Niveibacterium microcysteis: one gene and its partner. The protein of the gene in region 1 interacts with the protein of each later gene in a pairwise test. Links are inferred from orthologs where the notes say so. Each region holds a gene or a part of one and is shown in the gene's direction. Other genes may lie near its edges. The genes, in order: kdsB and JY500_RS00665.

Region 1 (11,813 bases):
CGGGAAGCGCGGGTGACGGAACTGCGCGACGGAGACGTTGATCGCCATGCGTAGATAGCCATAGCCGGCACGCGCGAGCCGTGCCTGCTGATGGCAGGCGACCCGCATGACCCACTCGCCGATGTTGACGATCAGGCCCGAGTGCTCGGCAAGCGGGATGAAGCGGTCTGGCGCGATGAACTTGCCGTCGTCGTCGCGCCACCGAATGAGCGCCTCAAGACCGATCGCCTTGCGTGTGACCAGGCTGACCTGCGGCTGATAGACCATGAACAGGCGTTCGTTGTCGAAGGCCTGCCGAAGCGCCTGCAACAGCATTACCCGTTCCTGGATCTCGACGCTCATCTCGCGGGTGAAGTAGTTGATCTCGCCGCGGTTGCGTTGCTTCGCGCGCTTGAGCGCGATGTTGGCGTCTTTCAGCGCCTCACCACCGCTTGAGCCCGCGTCGGAGAGGCTCAGCACGCCACAGGTGATCGATACCATGAGCTCTTGCCCGTCGATCACGAAGGGGTCGTTGAACAGCCCCATGATGTAGCTGGGCGAGAGCTGCGAGGTTGGCCCGAGGAGGCCGAACGTGTCGCCCGAAACACGTGCCACCACCACCTGATCGCCGACCGCCTGCTTGAGTCGCGCAGCAACTTCCTGCAGCAACTGGTCGCCGAAGCGGTGACCGAGCGCGTCGTTGGTTTCGGCGAAGTGATCGAGGTCCACCAGCGCCAGGATCTGGTCTGCATGGTCGTGCGTGGCGAGGCGCCGGTCGATCTGCGTGATGAAGTGGATCCGGTTCGGCAGCCGCGAGAGCTGGTCGTAGTACGCAAAGCTGTGCAGCCGCGAGAACAGCGCCGCATTGTCGAAGCCGACAGCGATGTTGGTACAGAAGACTTCAAGCAGCCGACGGTCGATGTCGTCCAGCGTTTCGCGCGTATCCAGGTAAGCCGCCACATCGCGGTGCGCATTGCCCTGAAAGAACAGCGTCGTGCCCGGACCATCGTAGAGGTTGCGCTGATCATGCAGGCAGCGCGTCAGCGCGGCACGGATTTCCGGGTCGTTGATTGCATCGAGCGGCCGGTTGATCAGGTCCGCATAGCGGCCTGCCGCGGCGATCACCGTGACTTCGTCGCTGCCGGCGTCGACACTGGTACTGCTTTCCTGCGCACACACCAAGCCTTCGGGCGCCAAGCCCAGCAACGCGGCGATCTGCGTGATCACGCCAGCGGCAAAGTTGCGCACGCCGTGCAGCGCCATCAGTTCGGCGCTAGCCTGCACGATCATGTCGAGGCCACGCCGGCTTGCGTTGATGGTGCGGATCTGCTCGTAGGAGCGGATCGCGGCCGTCAGCGTCGTGTAGAGCTTGTTGCGGGTGAGTTCGGACTTGGTCTTGTAGTCGTTGATGTCGTAGTCGCGGATCGCGTCGATCTCTGGCGCATATCCGGGCTGCCCGGTGCGCAGGATGATCCGCGTTTCGTTCATGCCGTGGTCTTCACGGATGGTTTTCACGAGACGCAGGCCGGCGTCTTCGTTCTCCATCACCACGTCGAGCAAGATCACCGCAATGTCGTGCTCGTGCTGCAACAGCTCGCGGGTCTGGCTTGCCGAGTAGGTGTGCAGGAAGTGCAGCGGTCGATGCAGGATCTGCGTGTTGCGCAGGGCAAGGACGGTCGTGCTGTGGACATCCGGATCATCGTCGACGATCAGCACCCGCCAGGACTTGCGCAGGCTCTCGTGGCCCGTCGCGCTTCCGGCTTCCGGCTCGTCGTCTATGAACTCCAGTTCGTCGTCCGGCTGGTTCTGCGCCTCGCTCACCTTGATCTCCCGTGTCGTTCCGGCCACAGGCATGGCCGACGTCGCGCCCCCGATTCTCGCGATTACGGCATTTCGTTCCCGGACTGTAGGGGAATCTGCCGTGAAGGGGGTTGTTGCCAGACGCGCAATACTACCTGCCTTGCGCGTGCGACGCTGTTGGGCCCGGGTTGAGGGCGCGCCGGGCCCGCAGGCCCGGCGTTGTTACCGGGGTCAGGCGCCGAAGTTGGCGGCGGCGAAGTCCCAGTTTGCGAGGTTGTTGAGGAACACCTCAACGAACTTCGGGCGTGCGTTGCGGTAGTCGATGTAGTAGGCGTGCTCCCACACGTCGATCGTCAGCAGCGCGGTGTCGCCCGTGGTCAGCGGCGTGCCTGCCGGGCCCATGTTCACGATGTCGACCGAGCCGTCAGCCTTCTTCACCAGCCAGGTCCAGCCGGAACCGAAGTTGCCGACTGCGCTCTTGGTGAAGGCTTCCTTGAAAGCGTCGAAGCTGCCGAACTTGGCATTGATCGCTTCGGCGAGCTTGCCGCTCGGGGCGCCGCCGCCGTTCGGCTTCATCGAATTCCAGAAGAAGGTGTGGTTCCACACCTGCGCGGCGTTGTTGTAGACGCCACCAGCCGGCGCCTTCTTCACGATGGCTTCCAGGTCGAGGGCTTCGAATTCGGTGCCCTTGATCAGGTTGTTCAGGTTGGTCACATAGGCCTGGTGGTGCTTGGCGTAGTGATAGTCAAAGGTCTCGACCGAGATGTGCGGGACCAGTGCGTCTTTCGCGTAGGGCAGAGCGGGCAGCGTATGTTCCATTTTTTGTGTGCTCCTGTGGGTTGGAAGTCGAATTCTAGTCGTGCTGGGGCCCGGGTTTCGACCCTTTCGCGGAAAGGGTCTCGATCCGTGCTGCAATTTGCGCGTCGCGCGTTTGCACATCGATCAGATCGCCCGGCATCAGCCCGGCGGCGTCACGCACGACCCGGCCTTGCTCGTCGCGCACGATTGCGTAGCCGCGCGCCAGCACGGCATCGGGGTTGAGCTGACCCAATTGGGCGCGCAGCGCGTCGAGCTGGCGTTGGCTACCTGTCAGCCGGCGGTCAAAGCTGGCGGAAAGTGCTTGCCCAAGTCGCTCGACGACGATTCGCTTGGCTGCGGGGTCCGGCAGTGCATGGCCGAGCCGTTGCCCGAGCAAGCCACAGCGCGCGCGAAGCCTTTCGATCCGCAGTGCCGCGGCGCGGTCAAGCCGAGGCGCGAGGGCTGCGACGCGATCCCGTTGTCGCGCCAACCGTTCGCGAGGATGGCGCAGTCTCAGGCGGGCGCGGTCGAGGGTTTCATAGGCGCTTTCGACCCTGCGCAGGGCGAGCCGTCGCAGCGCATCGCGATGGCGGCTCAGCCGCTGTGCCGCCAGCATCAGCCCGGCGCTGGCCAGTTCAGCGGCCGCCGTCGGTGTTGCCGCGCGAAGGTCGGCCGCAAAGTCGGCGAGCGTAAAGTCTGTTTCGTGGCCGACGCCGCAAATCACCGGAATCGGGCTGCGTACGATTGCGCGCACCAGTTGCTCGTCGTTGAAGGCCCACAAGTCTTCAAGGCTGCCACCGCCACGGCATACCAGCAAAACGTCGATACCGTCGGCCGACGCGCGGGCGCCTGCTTCGGCAACTGCGGCGGCAAGGCGCCCGCCCGCGTCGGCACCCTGAACTGGGCTGGGATAGATCACTACCGGCAGATGTGGTGCGCGGCGCTCAAGCGCGACCAGCACATCGTGCAGGGCCGCGCCGGCAGTCGACGTGACGATGCCGATCCCGCGCGGCATTGGCGGCAGGGGGCGCTTGCGCGCTTCGTCGAACAGGCCCTCGGCGGCCAAACGCTCCTTGAGCCGCAGAAAAGCCTCGAAAAGGCCACCGCGCCCCGCCTGACGTATGCCTTCCACCTGCAATTGAAACTCGCCGCGCGGTTCGTAGAGCGTGGTGAGCGCGCGTACGTCGACCTGGAGGCCTTCCTCAAGGCGGAACGGCAGCAACTGGGCGCGCGATCGATACATCACGCAGCGCACCTGTGCTGCACTGTCCCGTAACGTGAAGTAGAGGTGCCCCGATGCCGCTCGGGTGAGGTTGGCCACTTCGCCGCTGATCCAGCCGAGCGGAAATGCGCCCTCAAGCACGCGCCGCGCGTGTCGGACAAATTCCGACACGGCCAGGGCTTCGTCTGCGGGGCGAAATGGGGCGTCAGGGCGCGTAAACATTGGCTCCATTCTAGCGGAATCCACATCCCGCGCTGCTTGCAGGGCAATTCGTGCGGCAGATCGACGAATCGGCAATCAGGGCTTGTAAGTTACTGAAAAATATGATCTTTCATCATAGCTTCATTTTGCATCGGAGCAGAAAAATCCCTTGTGGGACGGTGACTTAGCGCGCTGTCACGACGGCAATCCACCGACTTATCCACAGAATCTGTGGATTGTGTGCACTGTCGTCCGGCTTGCCGGTCGCCATGCCGCCGCGCTAAAGTCCCATGCTTCGCGATATCCCCCGCATCTAAAGGAGCTGCACACGTGTTGGCGATCATTCAGGCTGCCGGTTGGCCGATCTACTTCCTGATCGTGGCGTCCGTCATCGCCCTTGCTTTGATCCTTGAACGGGTCGTCGCGCTGCGTCGCAGCAAAATTGTCCCTGTCGGGCTGGTCGACAAGATCATTGGCGATCTCCGTCAGGGCGGCATCACCGATGAGCTGGTGTTGCGGGTGGCGAACCACTCGCCGCTGGGCCGCGTGCTTGCCGCCGGGCTCAAGAACGCCAAGGCTTCGCGCGACGTGATGAAGGAGTCGATCGAAGAGGCCGGCGGTGCCGTGGCGCATGAGCTGGGCCGTTTCCTCACGACCCTGGGCACGATTTCCACCGTCACGCCGCTGATGGGCCTGTTCGGTACCGTGATCGGCATGATCGAGATCTTCGGCTCCACGTCGCCGGGTGGTACCAACCCGCAGCAACTGGCGCACGGTATCTCGGTGGCGCTCTACAACACCGGTTTCGGCCTGATCATCGCGATTCCGTCGCTGATCGCCTATCGCCACTTCCGCGCCCAGGTCGACGATTTTGTCGTCGAGATGGAACAGCAGGCGATCAAGCTGGTGGAAGTGCTGCACGGCGAGCGCCGCTGAGCGGCCCGGAGTCTCCAGATGAACTTTCGCCGCGGACGTCGTACTGAGGACGTCGAGATCAATCTGATCCCGCTGATCGACGTGATGCTCGTGATCATCATCTTCCTGATGCTCACGACGACCTACTCGAAGTTTTCGGGGCTCGAGATCAACCTGCCGACCGCCGCTGCGCCGGCCGCCAAGAGCGTGCCGAACGAGATCGACGTGATCGTCACGGCGGTAGGGGATGTGATCGTCAATCGTGTGCCCGTCAGCAGCCGTGAGCCTGCCGCGATCGCCGATGCCTTGCGTCGTGCGCGTCCGCAGAGCGAGAAGGAGCCGGTCGTGATCATCAACGCCGATGCCAAGACACCGCATCAGGCGGTGATCGACGTGATGCAGGCCGCGCAGGCTGCCGATCTGCCGCAGATCACCTTCGCCACGCAGGCCAGCCAGAACTGACCGTGCGTTCTGCTCCAGGCTTCTGGAAACGCCGCGGCGTCCCCGCGGCGTTTCTCTTTCCGCTCTCGCTCCTGTTCCGTGCTGTCGTTGCGTGTCGGTGCGCGATGTTCCGCCTCGGCTGGCTGCGCAGCTATGCGGTCGGTGTGCCGGTCGTGGTTGTCGGCAACATCGCGGTGGGCGGCAGTGGCAAGACGCCGGTCGTGATCTGGCTCGTCGAGCACTTGCGCGCAGCGGGTTTTCGGCCAGCTGTCGTGAGCCGGGGCTATGGTGGCAGCGCCGAAGGCGTGCAAGGCGTCGAGCCCGACAGCGATCCCGCAGTCTGCGGCGATGAGCCGGTGCTGCTGGCGCGGCGCTCGCGCTGCCCGGTTTGGATCGGGCGCGACCGGGTTGCCGCCGCGCGGGCCTTGCGCGAAGCGCACCCGGAAGTCGATGTGATTGTGACGGACGACGGTCTGCAGCACTACCGTCTGAAGCGCGACGTCGAGATCGTCGTGGTTGATGCGCACCAGATGGGCAACCGCCTGATGCTGCCGGCGGGGCCATTGCGCGAGCCGGTGAAGCGTTTGGCGCAGGCTCACCTGGTTTTGGCGCACGGCGATATGCCACCGGCGGTGCGGGCCAAGTGCCCTCCGGCACCGGTGTATTCGATGCGCCTGTGGCCGACGGCCTTCTACCGACTGGCGGACCCGCGCCAACGGCGTTCGCCGGGCGAATTTTCCGGATTGAAGCTGCGCGCGCTGGCCGGCATCGGCCGGCCCGAGCGTTTCTTTTCGACCCTGCACGATTTCGGCCTCCACCCGGTGGCTGAAGAGGCCTTCGCCGATCACCACCCGTTCACGGCAGATGACGTTGCGCTGCGCGACGCCGATGCGCTCGTGGTGACCGAGAAGGATGCGATAAAATTGCAAGCTTTTGCGCCACGCGAAACCTGGGTGCTGCCGGTGGATGCCGACATCAGGGAAGGGGCGCTGGAGCGCGTACTGGAGCGTTTGAATGGATGCAAAACTGCTTGAAATCCTGGTCTGCCCGCTGTGCAAGGGGCCGCTCGAGTTCCGCAAGGCGGCCAACGAACTGGTCTGCAAGCCCTGCCGGGTTGCTTACCCGGTGCGCGACGGCATCCCGGTGATGCTTGAAGACGAGGCCCGCGCCTTGGGCGACGACGAGGCGAGCGCCTGAACATGGCAGCGCCTTTCCAGGCCGTGGTGCCGGCGCGCTACGCGTCAACTCGTTTGCCGGGCAAGCCGCTGGCCGACATCGCCGGCAAGCCGATGGTGGTGCGCGTGATGGAGCGTGCACAGGCCTCTGGTGCCGAGTCGGTCTGGGTGGCGACCGATCACGCCGATGTGGAGTCGGCGGTGCGTGCTTGCGGCGGCAAGGTGCTGATGACACGGCCCGAGCATCCGAGTGGCACCGACCGTCTGGCAGAAGTGGTCGAGACGCTCGGCTGGCCGGACGAGACGATCGTCGTCAACGTGCAGGGCGACGAGCCGCTGATTGACCCGGCCGTCGTTGCAGCGGTGGCGCAGGCATTGGCTGACGATCCGGATGCCGCGATCGCGACCGCCGCGCACCCGATCCATGATGCCGAAGAGTTCTTCAACCCGGCGGTGGTCAAAGTGGTGTGCGATGCGGCCGGCAATGCGATGAGCTTTTCGCGGGCACCGATCCCGTGGGCACGCGATGCCTTTGCCCGCGACCGCAGTGTCTTGCCGGTCGAACTCGGCGCGCTGCGCCACGTCGGGCTCTACGCCTATCGGGTGTCCTTTCTGCGCCGCTACGCCGCTTTGGCGCCGTCGCCGCTCGAATCGATCGAGATGCTCGAGCAGTTGCGTGCGCTGTGGCATGGCTACCGGATCCGCGTGATCACGCTTGCGTCGGCGCCGCCGGCCGGCGTGGACACGCCCGAAGACCTGGCCCGCGTGCGGGCCCATTTCGAATCTGCCGCCGGTTAGTTGGCCGGGGCGGTAAGTTCAGGGTAAGCGCGGCAGCCGATACTGGTGATTGCCGCCACACATATCAGGAGAAGGGGAGATGCGTCTGATTCTGTTGGGCCCGCCGGGTGCGGGCAAGGGTACCCAAGCCAAGTTCATCACCGAAAAATATGGCATCCCGCAGATCTCGACCGGCGACATGCTGCGCGCCGCGATCAAGGAAGGCACGCCGCTGGGCCTTGCCGCCAAGCAGGTGATGGATGCCGGTCAGCTGGTATCGGATGATCTGATCATCGGCCTCGTCAAGGAACGTCTCGCCCAGCCGGACTGCGCCAAGGGCTACCTGTTCGACGGCTTCCCGCGCACGATTCCGCAGGCCGAAGCGCTCAAGAGCTCGGGCGTGGCGCTCGACTTCGTGCTGCAGATCGATGTGCCAGATTCCGAGATCGTCACCCGCATGAGCGGGCGCCGTGCTCACCTTGCCTCGGGCCGTACCTACCATGTGGTGTTCAACCCGCCCAAGGTGGAAGGCAAGGACGACGTGACCGGCGAACCGCTGGTGCAGCGCGACGACGACCGCGAGGAAACCGTCAAGAAGCGCCTCGAGGTCTACCACTCGCAGACCGCGCCGCTGGTGAAGTACTACAGCGACTGGGCGGCGACGGGGGATGCCAAGGCGCCGAAGTACCGCATGATCTCTGGCCAGGGCAGTGTGGACGCGATCACCACGCGCGCACTTGAAGCATTGGCCTGATTGGCAATCCGGCGCGACCCGGCAAGGGTCGCGCCGTTCTCATCTCAGTCTTCCGCCTCGCGCCACCACCGGCGCAACACCGCGCTGCCACCCACCACCAGCGCCAGCGTGATCCCGACAAACAGCAGCGTCAGCCAACCGGGTCGTGTTGCGGCGTTCACGATCTGCTCGGCGAACACAGCACTCACCAATACCAGCGGCAACATGCCGATCGCGCTGCCGAAGAGGAAGTCGCGCAGGCGGATCGTGCTTGCTCCGGCCACCATGTTCACCAACGCAAAGGGCGCCACGGGCACCAGCCGCAGCGCGATTGAGCTGAGCACGCCGCGATGCCCCAAGCGCTGGCTGATGTAGCGCACGCGCGGGCCGGCCACGCGGCTGATCGCCTCCTGCCCGAGCCAGCGACCGAACAGGAAGCTCAGCGCGGCGCCGAGGCTCGCACCGCAGATGCCATACACGATGCCGAGCGTCGGCCCGAACGCCAGCGCGCAAACGAGCATCAGAATCGACAGCGGCACAGCGATCACGCAAGCCAGCGCGAAGCTGCCGACGGCTGCGGCCGGGCCAAGTTGCTGACCGAGCTGGCGAAGACCGGCCACCATGCGATTGAGGTCCAGCGTGTCGCGCAGTGGCGTGAGTTGCCATGCCAGCGCTAGCCCGATGACCGCCGCGATTGCCAGAAAGAAGCCGCGGCGGCGATGGCGCAAACGCGCGTGGTGTGCCTCGGTGGGGCCGTCGTGCATCGGTGCGCTCAATCGGGTTCGCCAAGTTCGGCGCGTAGCGCGGCGGCGAGGGCTTCCACATGGCCGACTTCGAAAACCGAGCCGTGCAGCCCGGCGATCTCGCGCGTTGCCAACGCGCCTTGGCCGAGACGCAGCCAGGGTCGGAACAGCCAACGATCCCAGTTCGCCAGACCAGACGATTTGATCAGGCAGCTGCGGCCCGCAAAGGCCTGCGGCCGGTAGTCGTGGAGGGCCATGACCTGGGCCACCAGGCCGGTGTCGGCGAACATTGCGCCGAGGCGTCGGCCGTTCATGCTGAGTTCCTGCACGTACAGGCTGCGCGTCAGCCACGCGAGCAGCCGCCAGAAGCGCGGGCGACGCAGCAGCGGGCCCGGATAGACGGTGTCGATTAGCACCAGCCCGCGTACCGTCACGCCGCGCGCCTGCAGCGTACGCGCGGTTTCCAGCGCAGCAATGCCGCCAACCGAGAAACCCGCCAGCATCACCGGCTGACGCGCATGCTGGGCGATCTTGTCTGCGTACTGCGCTGCGAGGTCGGCCATGTCGGCGAGTTTGCCGGAGGTGGGCGGCTGCAGCATGAACAGGTTGATCTCCGGGCCCAGCGCTCGTGCCAGCGCTTGCATGCGCATCAGGTCGCCATGCCCCGACGCGGCGACATACAGGGTGATGCGGCCACTCTGCTGGCCGAGCGGCAGCATCAGGCGCGTCGGGCCTGCCTCATCCTGCAGCGCCTCGGCGAGCAGCGCGACGCTGGGGTTTTCAGTCAGCATCAGCAGCGAGGCAGACTTGCCCGTCAGGCGTTGAACGCCGGCCAGGATGTCGACCGCCGCAAGCGAGTCGCCGCCGAGTTCGAAGAAGTCGTCATCGATCCCGATCCCGTGCATCTTCAACCCGGCCTCCCACAGCCGGAGCAGATCGCGCTCCAGCACTGTGCGCGGCTGGCGGATGGTGTCGCCGTGGTTCGGGCTGGCCGGTTCCGGTAGCGCGGCGTAATCGACCTTGCCGGTGCTGTTGAGCGGAAGGGTGGCGAGGATCGTGATGCCGGCTGGCAGCATGTAGTCGGGCAGGTGGCTGCGCAGATGGCGGTTGAGTGCAGCTGTGTCCTGCCCGTCGGCTGCGACCCAGGCATGCAGGCGCGGCTTGTGATCCGCGTCGACAAGGCGTACGGCCGCTTGATTCACGCCGCCTACCGCGAGCAGCGCGGCTTCGATTTCGGCTGGTTCGATGCGATAGCCGCGCAGTTTGATCTGGCGGTCGCTGCGGCCGGCGAAGTGCAGCGTGCCATCCGTCGTGAGCCAGCCGCGGTCGCCGGTGCGATACATGCGTCCGGTGGTGCGGAATGGGTCGGCTGCAAAAGCATCAGCGTCCAGATCCGGCCGGTTGAGGTAGCCGCGAGCGATCGTGTTGCCGCCAATCCAGATGTCGCCCTGGCAGCCGAAGGGCGCAGGGCGTCCCGCATCGTCCAGCACGTAAATGCGTGTGTCGTCGACCGGGTGTCCGACAGGCAGTGCGCCGTCGCCGTCCGACGCGCTGCAGGGCCAGGCCGTCGCGAAGATGCAGGCTTCCGTGGGGCCGTAGACGTTGTAGAGCCGTGCGCCGCAGGTCTCGCGGAAACGTTGTGCCAGTGCTGGCGGCAGAACGTCGCCACCGCAACACGCAAAACGCAATTGCAGGCGCGGCAGCCCGCCGGCGGCATCGACGAAGCGCCGCAGCGTGGATGGCACGAAGCTCGTGAACGTAACGCCGTGGCGTGCCGAGAATTCCGCCACCGCCTCCGGTGCCAAACGGCCCGGTGGCGGCAGTGCAACGCTGGCGCCGCAGGCAAGGGGCAGTATCAGCTCGATGAGGGCTGGGTCAAAGGTGATCTGAGTCGCCTGCGCTGAGCGATCAGTCGGGCCAATCGCCCATTCGCGAGCGAGCCATGCGATTCGCCGTGCGAGGGCGCCGTGCTCGATCATGACGCCCTTGGGCCGGCCGGTTGAGCCCGAGGTAAAGAGTACGTAGGCGAGATCGTCTTGCGCGGGCGCAGGCCACGTGGGTGCGACATTGTTGCCCGGCGAACTGGGCAGCGGCCCAAGCGCGATTGGCTGCGGATGCAGCGCGGCGATCCGCGGGCGCTCCGCCGGATCAACCAGCACCGCCACCGCTTGGCTCTCCTGCAGCACAACTGCCAGGCGCGCGTCCGGCGCGTCGACATCGAGCGGAAGGAAGGCCGCGCCGGCCTTGGCGATGGCCAATAGCGCCACGACCATGTCGGCCGAACGCCGCATGCAGACTGCAACGATCAAATTGCGTGCGGCACCGGCGCCGCGTAGCCGGGTGGCCAGCGCTTGGGCGTGGAGGTTGAGCTGGCCGTAGCTGAGGCTGCCGCCATCCCAAACCAGTGCCCGTGCGTCGGGCGCTTGGCGCGCCTGGGTTTCGAACTGCGCGATGAAGCTTGCAGGGGACACCGTTTCCAGCAGCCCGCGGTGCACGCCATCGAGCACCGCGGCACGTTCGTTGGGCGGCAGGATGTCTATCGCCGCCACCGGCAGGCTGGTCTGACGGGCGATCTCGCACATCACATGGCGGATGCGGCGGCCGAGCAGCGCAAGTTCGCCCTCCGCGAAACAGGCGGAGCTGCCTTCAAGTACCAATTCCAGATCACCGCTGTCGTCGAATTCGCATACGGTGAGCCCGAGCGGGTAGCGAGCCACGCCGGAGAAGAGCTGCCAGGAATCCACGGCAGAGGCTTCGCCGAAGCGCACCGAGTAGTCCTGCCGTTCGAAGGAAAGCAGCACGTCGAACACGCTGTCGCGATGGCTGCGGATGGCCTGCAGCTGGCGAGCGACTTCGCTTAACGGGTAGCGCGCATGGCGTAGCGCGCTACGCAGCGTGCGGCTGATGCCGGCGATCAGGCTCGCCACCGTATCCTCGGGCGTCACGCTGATCCGCAATGGCAGTACGCCGACGAACATGCCGGGCGTGCGTTTGTGGCGCTTGCCGTTGCGGTTGAGGCTGGGGACGCC
Region 2 (4,027 bases), 1.5 Mb from region 1 along the record:
CGGCGCTCGAAGCAACGTTGCTAGCCGAGCACCCCTATGAGGTGCCAGAGATTCTCGCAGTTGAAGCAAATCGCGGCGCCGCGGCCTACCTGCAATGGGTGGTCGCGATGACCGAACCTGACGAACAATTGCCCGACGGGCTCTAGAAACACGACCGATGAAGTTCCTGATCTCGCTGTTGCTTTGCTGCCTCACAACAAGCGCCCTTGCGGCGCCGGAATTGCTGGAACCCGAGAAGGCGTTCGGCGTCACGGCCGAAGCCAAGGACTCGAAGACGATTTCGCTGCATTTTGCGATCGAGAAGGGTTACTACCTCTACAAGCATCGGTTCGCATTCGAGCCCAAGGACGCTACCTTGACGCTCGCACCCGCCAGCTACCCTGCCGGCGAGCGAAAGCAGGACGAGTTCTTCGGTGAAGTGGAGATTTTCCGCGGCGACCTCGCAGTCTCGGTGCCCGTTGCGTCCGGAGCGCTCGGCAACGGACAACAGCTGAGCGTTACATACCAAGGCTGTGCAGACGTGGGGGTTTGCTACCCACCGCAAACGACATTGGTGACGCTCGGCGGCGCCGAAGGTGGCGGCTTGCTGTCGCGCGCGCTTGGCAAGCTCGGTGCTCGTGACGAACCCGCCCCGGCTGCCACCGCGCCCGCGATCGCGGCGACAGTGCCGGTCACCGCGGACGAGAGCGGGCGTCTTGCTGGGCTGTTGAGCACCGGCAAGCTCTCATTGATCCTGCTGAGCTTCTTCGGTGCCGGTCTGCTGCTTGCCTTCACGCCTTGCATGCTGCCAATGCTGCCGATCCTCTCCGGCATCATCGTAGGCCAGGGCGCACACGTGACCCGTGCGCGCTCAACCGCCCTGGCAGGCGTCTACGTGCTGGGCATGGCGCTGACCTACGCGGTGGCGGGTGTAGCGGCGGGTCTTTCCGGCACGCTGCTGTCGGCGGCATTGCAGAATGCCTGGGTGCTCGGCGGCTTTGCGGCGATCTTCGTCGTCCTTGCATTCGCGATGTTCGGCTTCTACGAACTGCAACTTCCCTCGGCATTGCAGAGTCGCCTTTCCGACCGCGCCAACCATCAGCGCGGCGGCTCAGTGCTGGGCGTGGCGGTGATGGGCGTGTTGTCGGCCCTGATCGTCGGCCCCTGCGTCGCGGCGCCACTCGCCGGCGCCTTGCTCTACATCGCCAAGACCGGTGACGCGCTGCTCGGCGGCGTGGCGCTGTTCGTGATGGCGCTGGGCATGGGCGCCCCGCTGATTCTGGTGGCCGTTGCCACGCGCGGCCTGCTGCCGCACGCCGGCCCTTGGATGGAGTCCGTCAAGCGCAGCTTTGGCGTGATCCTGCTCGCGCTCGCGCTGTGGCTGGTCACGCCGGTACTGCCGCAGGTTGTCGTGATGCTGGCGTGGGCCGCGCTTGCGATCGTGTGCGCCGTATTCCTGCATGCGCTGGACCCACTGCCACCGCAGGCAAAGGGCGCGCGGCGCTTCTGGAAGGGGGTCGGGGTACTGTTGCTGATCGTCGGCAGTGCGCTGCTGATCGGCGCTTTGGGTGGCAGCCGTGATCCACTGCAGCCACTCGGCTTCCTGCGCGGTGCAACGGCCGCCGAGGCCAATACGAAACTGCCGTTCCAGCCAGTAGCCAGTGTTGCAGAGCTTGATGCCCGGCTCGCCGAAGGGCGGCCGGTAATGCTCGACTTTTACGCGGACTGGTGCGTCAGCTGCAAGGAGATGGAGCGCTTCACCTTCAGCGATCCGCGCGTCGCAGCAGCCCTGAAAGACACGCTGCTGCTAAAGGCGGACGTCACCGGCAACACCGAGGCGCACCAAGCGCTGCTGAAGCGCTTCGGGCTGTTCGGCCCGCCCGGCATCGTCTTCTTCGACGCTGCCGGGAAGGAAATCGATTCGAGCCGGGTCGTCGGTTTTCAGCCCGTGGATGGCTTTCTTGCGACACTCGCAGCACGCAGCGCGCAAAAAAGTGGGTCGTGAAGCCCCCGCCTCACGACCCGATACGACTACCGACCACGAACCTCGGATCCGTGGTTTGGACCACCGGAGCCGAAAATCCCGCCACAAGGGAGCCATGCAACGGGATCGGGGCGCATTCTGCCTTAAAGGTGAGGCACCTGTCTATGCGCATGGCATTTTTGTGTGGAGTTCTTCGCAGCTCAGCAAGCCGACACAGGCACTTGCGACGCTTGCATTGTAGACGACCGGTCTAGTACGATTCGCCCCATGAACCGGACCACTGACACCCGCGAGCACATCCTGCAGACCGCCGAGAGCCTGATTCTCGGCAAGGGCTTCGCCGCCGTGGGGCTTGGCCCGATTCTCAGCGCCGCTGGCGTACCCAAGGGCTCCTTCTACCATTGGTTCCCCTCCAAGGAAGCGTTTGGGGTGGCCTTGCTCGAGCGCTACTTCGAGCGCTATCTCGAAAGCCTCGATGAGCGTTTTGGCAGCGCCGCCGGCACCGGACGCGCGCGGGTGCTCGGCTATTTCGCCGACTGGATGGACCGCCAGCGCGACGGCGGCTGCGCGCAGCAATGCCTCGCGGTAAAGCTGGCCGCCGAAGTGGCCGACCTCTCCGAGCCGATGCGCCAGGCACTCGAAGTCGGCACGCGGCGCATCACCGCGCGAATTGCGGGCGCCCTGCAGACCGCCTCGCAAGACGGTTCGCTGCCGGCAGGCGCGGACCCGGCAAGTCTGGCTGTCACGCTCTACACCTTGTGGATCGGCGCAAGCGTGCTGACCAAGGCACAACGCGACGCCACGCCGTTTGAAGCCGCCTGGGCGCACACGCTGCACCTGCTAGGCGCCGATCTGCACTGACCGATTGAAATCATGTTTTCCGATCGACTTCGTCCTGACTCTAGCCGACCGGTCTAATCACAACACCCCACCTGGAGTATCACCATGAACGCTGACAAGCTGCTGCACCCGATTCAGGTTGGAAACCTGAGCCTGCCGAATCGCATCTTCATGGCACCACTGACGCGCCAGCGCGCGAGCCAACCCGGCAATGTGCCGACTGCACTGAACGCCACCTACTACGCGCAACGCGCCTCGGCCGGCCTGATCGTCACCGAAGCCACGCAGGTGATGCCCGAGGGCCAGGGCTACGCCTGGACCCCCGGCATGCATACCGACGCCCAGCAGGCTGGCTGGAAACTGGTGACTGATGCGGTTCACGCGGCCGGTGGCCATATCGCGCTGCAGCTCTGGCATGTGGGCCGCATCTCGCACCGCCATGTTCAGCCGGACGGCAAGCTGCCGGTAGCCCCTTCGGCGATCCAGGCCAATGCGCAGACCTTTGTCGTCCACCCGGATGGCAGCATGGGCATGGTGCAGACCGATCTGCCGCGTGCGCTCGAGGTCGAGGAATTGGCGGGCATCGTCGCCGCATTCCGTGCTGCCGCGCGCCGCGCCATTGATACCGGCTTCGACTTCGTCGAAATCCACGGTGCCAACGGCTACCTGCTGGACCAATTCCAGAGCACCGGCCCGAATCAGCGTACCGATGCCTACGGTGGAAGCGTCGAGAACCGCGCTCGCCTGACGCTCGAAGTGGTCGATGCGATCGTTGCCGAAATCGGCGCCGCGCGCACGGGCATCCGCCTGTCGCCTTTCGGCACCTTCAACGACATCGCCGACACCGAAGCCGAGGCGATGGCCTTCTACCTCACCGAGCAACTCGATGCCCGCAAGCTGGCCTACGTGCATATCGCGGAACCGGACTGGGCGGGCGGTCCGCAGTTGGCCGACGCTTTCCGCGCCGCGCTGCGCCAGCGCTTCAAAGGAACGCTGATCTTTGCCGGCGGCTACACGCTTGAGAAGGCCGAAGCGCTGATCGCCAGCGGCGTGGGTGACGCGGTCGCGTTCGGCCGCCCCTTCATCGCCAACCCGGATCTGCCGGCACGCTTTGCCAAGGGCGCGGAGCTGAACGCCCCGGACGCATCGACCTTCTACGGCGGCGCGGACAAGGGTTATACCGACTACCCCAGCCTCGCAAGCTGATCAGCTGTAAACGAAAAA

Evidence for each region.
Region 2: the proteins of kdsB (region 1) and JY500_RS00665 interact in binary tests that used the Escherichia coli proteins (3 or more experiments, as listed by UniProt). The link is inferred for Niveibacterium microcysteis from one-to-one orthologs.

Annotation. Positions count from the first base shown.
Region 1 is NZ_CP071060.1:1,611,940-1,623,752, forward strand. Bases 5,598-8,442 are described here. They hold kdsB (3-deoxy-manno-octulosonate cytidylyltransferase), read left to right. Parts: upstream 5,598-6,555; coding sequence 6,556-7,329; downstream 7,330-8,442. Other genes in these bases: lpxK (tetraacyldisaccharide 4'-kinase), read left to right, coding at 5,598-6,390; JY500_RS07425 (Trm112 family protein), read left to right, coding at 6,371-6,553; adk (adenylate kinase), read left to right, coding at 7,409-8,062; JY500_RS07440 (TVP38/TMEM64 family protein), read right to left, coding at 8,107-8,442. Outside these bases: JY500_RS07395 (GGDEF/EAL domain-containing response regulator), read right to left, coding at 1-1,833; JY500_RS07400 (superoxide dismutase), read right to left, coding at 2,011-2,598; xseA (exodeoxyribonuclease VII large subunit), read right to left, coding at 2,633-4,030; JY500_RS07410 (MotA/TolQ/ExbB proton channel family protein), read left to right, coding at 4,331-4,936; JY500_RS07415 (ExbD/TolR family protein), read left to right, coding at 4,955-5,377; more of lpxK, read left to right, coding at 5,380-5,597; more of JY500_RS07440, read right to left, coding at 8,443-8,805; JY500_RS07445 (non-ribosomal peptide synthetase), read right to left, coding at 8,814-11,813. UniProt on the Escherichia coli protein: Activates KDO (a required 8-carbon sugar) for incorporation into bacterial lipopolysaccharide in Gram-negative bacteria.
Region 2 is NZ_CP071060.1:149,785-153,811, reverse strand. What follows is about bases 1,053-4,027. They hold JY500_RS00665 (TetR/AcrR family transcriptional regulator), read left to right. Parts: upstream 1,053-2,230; coding sequence 2,231-2,824; downstream 2,825-4,027. Other genes in these bases: JY500_RS00660 (alkene reductase), read left to right, coding at 2,909-4,009; JY500_RS00670 (protein-disulfide reductase DsbD), read left to right, coding at 1,053-1,984. Outside these bases: divalent-cation tolerance protein CutA, read left to right, coding at 1-146; more of JY500_RS00670, read left to right, coding at 158-1,052. UniProt on the Escherichia coli protein: Involved in response to both electrophiles and reactive chlorine species (RCS). Represses the transcription of the nemRA-gloA operon by binding to the NemR box.